Linked DNA regions of Caldalkalibacillus thermarum. The protein of the gene in region 2 interacts with the protein of the main gene of each other region in a pairwise test. Links are inferred from orthologs where the notes say so. Each region holds a gene or a part of one and is shown on either strand. Other genes may lie near its edges.

The links.
Region 1: the proteins of pcrA (region 2) and lpdA interact in binary tests that used the Escherichia coli proteins (3 or more experiments, as listed by UniProt). The link is inferred for Caldalkalibacillus thermarum from one-to-one orthologs.

Annotation. Positions count from the first base shown.
Region 1 is NZ_BMKZ01000011.1:63,409-68,389, forward strand. What follows is about bases 1,792-4,663. They hold lpdA (dihydrolipoyl dehydrogenase), read right to left. Parts: upstream 3,997-4,663; coding sequence 2,587-3,996; downstream 1,792-2,586. Other genes in these bases: IEW48_RS06230 (C40 family peptidase), read left to right, coding at 1,792-1,990; IEW48_RS06235 (hypothetical protein), read right to left, coding at 2,170-2,427; IEW48_RS06245 (dihydrolipoamide acetyltransferase family protein), read right to left, coding at 4,012-4,663. In the rest of the region: IEW48_RS06225 (hypothetical protein), read left to right, coding at 1-723; more of IEW48_RS06230, read left to right, coding at 986-1,791; more of IEW48_RS06245, read right to left, coding at 4,664-4,981. UniProt on the Escherichia coli protein: Lipoamide dehydrogenase is a component of the glycine cleavage system as well as of the alpha-ketoacid dehydrogenase complexes.
Region 2 is NZ_BMKZ01000027.1:38,330-41,733, forward strand. The notes cover bases 1-2,948. They hold pcrA (DNA helicase PcrA), read right to left. Parts: upstream 2,614-2,948; coding sequence 388-2,613; downstream 1-387. Other genes in these bases: ligA (NAD-dependent DNA ligase LigA), read right to left, coding at 1-391; pcrB (heptaprenylglyceryl phosphate synthase), read right to left, coding at 2,720-2,948. Also shown: more of pcrB, read right to left, coding at 2,949-3,404. UniProt on the Escherichia coli protein: A helicase with DNA-dependent ATPase activity. Unwinds DNA duplexes with 3'-5' polarity. Translocates on single-stranded DNA with 3'-5' polarity. Initiates unwinding more efficiently from a nicked substrate than double-stranded DNA.

The DNA.
Region 1 (4,981 bases), on a different replicon or contig from region 2:
CAGCTGCATAAAAGTACGATAGAAGAAATTGAGGACGCCGGCCAACATTTGCTTTTCAAAGTCAAGTTAAAACACAAAGGTGAGCTTTATCAGGTGCAGCTTAAGCTTGAAAACTTAACCTGGTCGATCGTCTCCTTGCAGTACATAGGAAATGACACAAAAAAACGTCTGGTTTGGGGAATAAACGTCGCCCTGGTCTTTATGCTGCTCATTGGGAGCTGGTTCATGTTTCAAAAATGGACAGAAGGGGCGCCGGCTCAGACATCCTTGAGCACAGATGACCGTTCCGCTGCCCAAAACTGGGACGAAAAGCTATTTTTAAACCATATCGATGATATTCAAAAGGCGGCAAAGCAACATGGCTATATCATCATGACGGAGGAAGAGTTTAATGCGGCCCTCGACGACCATGCGCAACAAAGGCTCATTGCCCACTTAACAGAGAACGAATCTGAAGCGTCTGAAATGGAGAAGACCGAATCTGAACCCCAAGCTGGTGAAACAAAATCCCCCGAGGAAATGGTTGAGCTTGCCATTCAGCCTGGTATGACCAGCCCGGATATTGCCGCCCAGCTCGTAGAAAAAGGATTGGCCCGGAATGAACGCGAAGTGCTCCAACTGTTTCGCAAATTGGGAGTGGACAAAAACATCCGCTCAGGCAAGTATCACATCCCATCCAATGCTACTTACATGGAGATCATTAATATTTTAACGAGCCGCTAGCGTTTAGCGGCGGCTCCTCATTTTTTGTCGGGCCACAGACTTCAAAAACTTTTAAAAAAACTTGACAAGGATTTTATATGGATATTTATTTTGTATGGATAAGTTTATTTTTTCCATTAAAGGTGATATATTGTGTATCCGTAAATTTTTAAGGGGTGAAAAATTAGCGATACTATATTAAAATACTTCTACGTAGAGGAAACTATCGAAATATAGAATAAAAATTCGAGAATAATAGATAACTAAGTAAGAGGTGATTGGGTTGAGGAGAAAAGTAGTTACAGCTTCTGCATGCGCCGTCCTTGCATTTGCTGCCTTTTCCAAAGATACAGAGGCGAGTGGAGGAACATATACCGTTAAGAGGGGAGATTCATTGTGGAAAATTTCCCGTCAGTATCAGGTCACCATTGAGCAGCTTATGGCCTGGAATAATCTCAGATCCAGTACGATTTATGTAGGCCAACGCCTGTATATTGCTCCTCCTCACAGACATACCTCCAGTTCGGGAGGATCATCAAGTACATATCAGGCTGCCACTTATACCGTGAAGCCAGGTGACAGTCTCTGGAAAATTGCCAGAAACTACAATACCACGGTTGCTCAACTTAAATCTGTGAATAACCTACGTTCTGACCTTATTCGTGTCGGACAAGTATTAAAGATCCCCGGTCCTACTTCTAGCACAAATGCCTCCAAGTCCAGTGTCACAGTAGAGTCCAAACCGGTATCAGCCACCAGCTATACAGTCAAACCAGGTGATTCCCTGTGGAAAATAGCACGGGAGTACAACACGAGTGTTAATCAATTAAAAGCATTAAATAAGCTCACCTCTGACACCATTTATGTGGGACAAGTATTAAAAGTGCCGTCTCAAACCGGGCAGTCTGGCTCCACGTCTTCAGGTTTAAATGTCTCCTCCCTGATTAATGAAGCAAAAAAATATATAGGCACACCCTACCTTTGGGGCGGCTCTTCACCTTCTACCGGATTTGATTGCAGCGGTTTCTTGCAATATGTCTTTCGGACCCAAGGCATTAATTTGCCCCGGACAGTGGCTTCCATCTGGAGCGCTGGGACCTCAGTTTCCAGTCCCCAACCCGGTGATATTGTGTTCTTTGAGACATATACCAGCGGTCCGTCCCACGCTGGAATCTATTTAGGCAACAATCAATTTATCCATAGCGGCACATCAACGGGGGTCACGATCAGCAATATGACCACATCGTATTGGTCCCAACGTTATTTGGGAGCCAAACGTTACCGTTAAGGCAGCTTGTTGAGGCAGTTTGATATGTTTCACAACCTCGTCTGCCAATGGAAAAGGCACTATCGAACCCGATAGTGCCTTTCTTTTATAGCATGATGGTTTTTCAGTGTTGAATTTATGGGAATCAGCAAGGGGATGGAGCTGTACTAATGGTACGATTATTTTTGTAACCGTATTATTCATGACTTTTGATTGTATTTCCGCCGGGCCTCAACCGTTCCTTCACGATAAGCATCCATGGCTTGTTTATGGGTGTATAACAAGGCGCTGTGGGGAGAGGCTTCCAAAGTGTCCTCATCCACCACCCCTAATTCACCCGCAAACTCAGCGCCAGCATCATCCACAACGTTATTGTAGGCTTCCATTAAGGCCCTGCTGTTGAAACGCTCCGCTTTATACAATTCGTCCGATTGTCCGCTTCTGGTTTTCTTCTCCACGTCTGTCACCCTCATTTCGCTTATGATGTATTTAGGTTGATGTTAGTTTAATCATAAACTCATGCGATTATGAGGGTGACAGGAAATTGGCTTAATTTGGTGAGCTGGGTCACGGCAAACAGACATGCTTATTTCACTATCAATTTCAGATTGGTGTCTTTATTTGACCATATGAATGGGTTGCCCAAGGGCCACTTCAGCCGCTTCCATGGTCATCTCGCCCAGTGTGGGATGAGCGTGAATGGTCAAGGCAACATCTTCCAGTGTGGCGCCCATCTCGATGGCCAGTCCAAGCTCAGCAATAAGATTCGAAGCCTCCATACCCACAACCTGGGCCCCTAATATAACGCCGTTTTCTTTATTGGCCACCACTTTAACAAAACCATCGGTTGCGTTGACGGAAAGGGCCCGGCCATTGGCAGCAAACGGGAATTTGCCTACTGACACCTCATAACCCTCTTCCTTCGCTTCTGCTTCTGTCAGTCCCACAGTGGCGATTTCAGGATCGGAGAACACCACAGCCGGAATAACCTTGTAGTCAACAGCGCTGGGCTCTCCAGCTATCACTTCAGCCGCTATCTTCCCTTCATAAGAGGCTTTATGAGCCAATGCAGGGCCAGCTACCACATCGCCGATGGCAAAAATGCGTTCATTGCTGGTGCGGCACTGCTCATCCACTTCTATTAAGCCTCTCTCATTCACTTTAACCCCAGCCATGTCCAAACCGAGTTCATCAGTATTTGGCTTGCGTCCCACAGTGACCAGCAGGTAGTCAGCGGTAATGGTTTCTTCTTTGTCCTTCACTTTATAGGTGACGGTTACACTGTTTTCATCTTGTTCAGCAGACTGGGCCATGGCGTTTTTAACCACATTGACATTGAGCCGTTTAAGGTTTTTCTGAACCAGCTGGGCCACTTGTTTTTCGAAGGTGGGTAGAATCTGATTTTCACCTTCAAGGATGGTCACTTTGGTCCCAAACTTGGCAAAGGTTTGCCCCAGCTCAATGCCGATATATCCCCCGCCGATCACCACCATGCTTTTAGGAATTTCCTTCAACGCGAGCGCTTCAGTAGAAGAGATAATCCGGCCGCCAAACGGGAAAGGCTTCAGCTCAACAGGACGGGAACCGGTGGCAATGATGCAGTGGTTAAATTTGAGGCGTTCTGATTCATAGCCGCGGTTGACGCGTACTTCATCCTCGCTGACAAAAATAGCCTCGCCTTGAATGATTTCAACATTGTTCCCTTTAAGCAGGGTTTCCACACCACCGGTCAATTTTTGAACGACTCCTTGCTTCCATTCTTGCACTTTGGCGAAATCCACTGTCACATTTTCAGCTGTAATGCCCATGCCCTGGTCATCATTCATCAGTTCATACTTATGGGCTGCCGAAATCAAAGCTTTGGAAGGAATACATCCCACATTGAGGCAGACGCCTCCCAGTTTGTCTTTCTCCACAATCGTCACTTTCTTGCCCAGTTGGGCTGCCCGGATGGCAGCCACATATCCACCCGGGCCTGCACCGATCACCAGCACATCCACTTCTTTGCCAAATTCACCTACAACCATGTTTGGTCACCCCCATTATGCCTCTAAGATTAACATATCTGGATCTTCCAGAAGTTGTTTCACATAGTTGACAAACTGCTGTGCGGCTACCCCATCAATCAAACGGTGATCGAAGCTTAAGGACAGTGCCATCACCGGAGCCACTTTTATCTCTCCATCAACAACCACTGGCTTTTCCTGAATGCGGCCTGTTCCCAAAATAGCCACTTCAGGATAGTTGATAACCGGTGTGAAGAACATGCCTCCGGCCGAACCAATGTTAGTAATGGTAAAGGTGCTGCCGGTCAGCTCCTCACGGGACAGTTTGCCCTCCCGGCCGCGGGTGGCCAGGTCGCGGATTTCAGCGGCAATTTGCCATATGTTCTTCTGGTCCGCATCTTCCACAACAGGAACAAGCAGACCATTTTCCGTGTCAGTGGCAATGCCGATATTGTAATAATGCTTGTACACAATCTCTTCTTTGTCGTCATCAATGGAGGCATTCAACTGTGGGAATTCACGCAGGGCAGCCACGGCTGCTTTGACAATAAACGGCAGATAAGTCAATTTAACACCCTTTTTCTCTGCGAGTGGTTTGGCTTTTTGCCTTAATTCAACCAGCTTGCTGACATTGACCTCGTCCATCACTGTGACATGCGGCGCTGTATAGACAGACTTGGTCATTGCCTGGGCGATCACTTTGCGGATGCCACGCAGGGGAACACGCTCTTCGTAACGTTCTCCTCTAACGGCTGGCTTGGCGGCATGCACTGCAGTTTCCTGCTTTTCTTCTGCAGCCGCCTTTTGTTCAGCGGCAGGCGCTTTGCCACCAGCCAGATAAGCATCGATATCTTCACGGGTGATGCGGCCATTCGGCCCGCTGCCTTTCACCTGGGTGATGTCTACCCCTTTTTCCCGGGCATATTTACGCACGGAAGGCATGGCTAAAACTTTCATGCGCTCCTCGCGGGAAGCAGCAGGTTGGGCGGCAGGGGCTGTCTCTTTG
Region 2 (3,404 bases):
GGCCGTTTTCATAGCGCAGGGAAACAGCCAAGCCGTCAATTTTCAGCTCACACACATACTCCACTTCTTCACCAGGGGCAAGCCCTTGCCGCACCCGGCGGTCAAAATCACGCAAGTCCTGTTCGCTAAAAGCATTGGCCAGGCTAAGCATGGGAATTTCATGCTCCACTTTTACAAAGTAGGGGAGCGGCTCGCCCCCAACCCGCTCTGAAGGGGAGTTAGGTTTTTTTAACTCAGGAAACTGTTCTTCCAGTTTGATTAACTCTTGCATTAAAGCATCATATTCCTGGTCAGAAATGAGGGGATCGTCCAGTACAAAGTAGTGATAGTTATGGGTTTCAATCTGTTCGTACAATTCTTCAAGGCGTTTTTGAGCCGCTTCTTTGTTCACTCGTCATCCCTCTTTTCCAGTTTGGAAATAGGTGCAAAGGTGGCCAGCAACCGCTTAAGACCAACGGGGGGCGAAAAGGCGATGGTCAATTCCAGGTCATCCCCCTCCCCTTTAAGGCTGACGATGGTGCCCACACCCCATTTGGCATGCTGCACTTTTTCACCCACCTGCCAGCTGAGTGTGCTGGCCTGGGAACGGTCCGGGCTCAACCGCCTGCCACTTGACCGTCCGGGGGTCTTGCGGCCAGTTGAGGTTAAGCGCAATGGCGCTTTTTCCTCCCCATGCACAGGTTCCAACAGATGGTCGGGAATCTCCTCGATAAAACAGGATTCAGGATTCATCACCGTTTGCCCAAATATGGTCCGCATCTTGGCATTGGTCAGATACAGCTCCTCCTCAGCCCGGGTGATACCCACATAGGCGAGGCGGCGCTCTTCTTCCAGCTCTTCCTCGTCCAAAGCCGAGCGGCTGTGGGGAAAGAGATTGTTTTCCATGCCGACCAGGAAAACAACGGGAAATTCCAAACCCTTGGCTGCGTGAAGGGTCATCAGCATGACGGCGTTGCCTTCCTGATCCTCATCCACCTGGTCGATGTCGCTGACCAAGGCCACCTCATCCAGAAAGGCAGGCAATGATTTATCCTCGTTCTTCTTTTCAAATTCTTGAGTGACACTGAGAAATTCCTCCACGTTTTCCAAGCGTCCTTTGGCCTCCAGTGTCCCTTCCTGCAGCAAGGCTGCTTTGTATCCCGTCTTCTCCAATACATCCCCGGTCAATTCGCTGACAGAGAGATACTCTACATGCCTGCTCCAGTTGTGGATCAATTCATAAAAGCGGGCCAGCTGGTTGGCTGCCCGTTTGTTCAAGCCGATGAAATCCACTTCAGCCAACGCTTCAAACAGGGACATATTCTTTTCAGCCGCATAGGAAGCCAGTTTATCGAGGGAGGCCTGGCCAATGCCCCGTTTGGGCACGTTGACAATGCGGCGAAAACTGATGTCATCGTTGGGGTTGGCAATGAGCCGCAAGTAAGCCAAAATGTCTTTTATTTCTTTCCGTTCATAGAATTTGATTCCGCCGACCATCTGATACGGAATATTGGCTTTGACAAACACTTCCTCCAATACGCGGGACTGGGCATTGGTCCGGTACAGAATAGCAAAGTCGCTGTAATTACGGCCTGCCTTGACCGCCTCCTGGATTTGTTTGGTAACAAAGTAAGCTTCATCGTGTTCATTCTCCGCCCGGTAATATTTAATCCTGCTGCCCTGTTCATTGGCCGTCCACAGTTTCTTCTCTTTGCGCTGCACGTTGTGCTTGATCACTTCATTGGCTGCTTCAAGGATGCGTTTGGTCGAACGGTAATTCTGTTCAAGTTTAATCACGGTCGCGTCCTGGTAGTCTTCTTCGAAGGACAAGATAATGCTAATATCTGCACCGCGCCATTTGTAAATACTCTGGTCAGAATCGCCAACCACACAGATATTGCGGTGAAAGTCAGCCAGCATGCGCACCAGGAGATATTGGGCCCGGTTCGTATCCTGGTACTCATCCACATGGATATATTGAAATTTGCGCTGGTAATAGTCCAGTACATCAGGCACCTGTTGAAACAAATGCACGGTTTGCATGATCAGGTCATCAAAATCGAGGGCATGGTTGGAGCGCAAGGTTTGCTGGTATTTTTCATAAACGGTGGCCACGATCTGGTCATAATAGTTCCCTGCCATCTGGCTGACCTGCTCCGGTGTTTTCAGCTCGTTTTTATAAGCGGAAATCGTGCCCAGCACGGCTCTGGGATCAAATTTTTTGCTGTCGATATTCAGTTCCTTCATGCACTCCTTGATGACCGCCAGCTGGTCCTGGGTGTCCAAGATGGAAAAATGGCGGTTATAGCCAATGCGGTCAATATCCCGTCGCAAGATGCGCACACACATGGCGTGAAAAGTAGAAATCCAAATGTCCTCCGCCACGGGACCGACCAGATGGGCCACCCGCTCTTTCATTTCCCTGGCCGCTTTATTGGTAAACGTAATCGCCAAAATGTTGTACGGCGCTATTGCCTTTTCCGCCAACAGGCAGGCGATACGGTGAGTCAACACCCGGGTTTTGCCGCTCCCTGCACCCGCCATGATGAGTACAGGCCCTTCTGTTGTGAGCACGGCCTGGCGCTGCTGTTCATTCAGGCCGGCCAACAGACGTTCCGTGACCGATGCTGCCATGATATTGCCTCCTTGTATCGTCTTGTATCATGATGGCTTGCCTCCAACAGCTGACGGTTCTTTCTGCCAGATCCACGACTGGTGCAGCGTAAACCTGCCACACCTGTTACCTTTTGCCCTCTGGTACGGTTTGTAAAGCCTGGCGAAGGTCCTCATAGATGACATTGCCCACCACAATGGTATCCGCTCCATTTAGCATGGTTTCCGCCTGGGTGCGGTTGGAAATGCCCCCTCCGTAAAAGAGATGCAGGTCCGTCTCCTTTTTCAGTTGCTGATAGACAGCCTGCACAAATGAGGCCTCTCCCACTGTACCGCTGTATTCGAGATAAAAATAGGGCAGTTTTAGCATATGGGCTGCCAGGCGGCCGTAGGCGACCACATCATCCAGGCTCAAATTGGTCTCACTCCGGGTCAGCTCACTAACGGCTGACGCGGGATTAAGCACACAGTATCCCACGACAGACACATCCTCCCAGGGAATCATGGTGCCAAAGGCCTTAATCGCCCGCTGATGGGGTTTCAGGATCCATTCGGGATTGGTGGCATTCAGGACTAAAGGCACAAAATAATGGTCAAAGCCCGGGACGATCGCGTCCTGGTTGGAGACTTCCAACACACAGGGCAGGGCATAACGCCGGATGCGGCCCAATAAATCAATCACTTTTTCATACGTAATGCCATAAGTGCCCCCAATGATCACGGCATCTGTGCCTGATTCACATATGGCTTCCAAAGCCTCGTCTGAGATCGGTTTGTCGGGATCCAGTTTAAACACATGGCTCCAATATTGG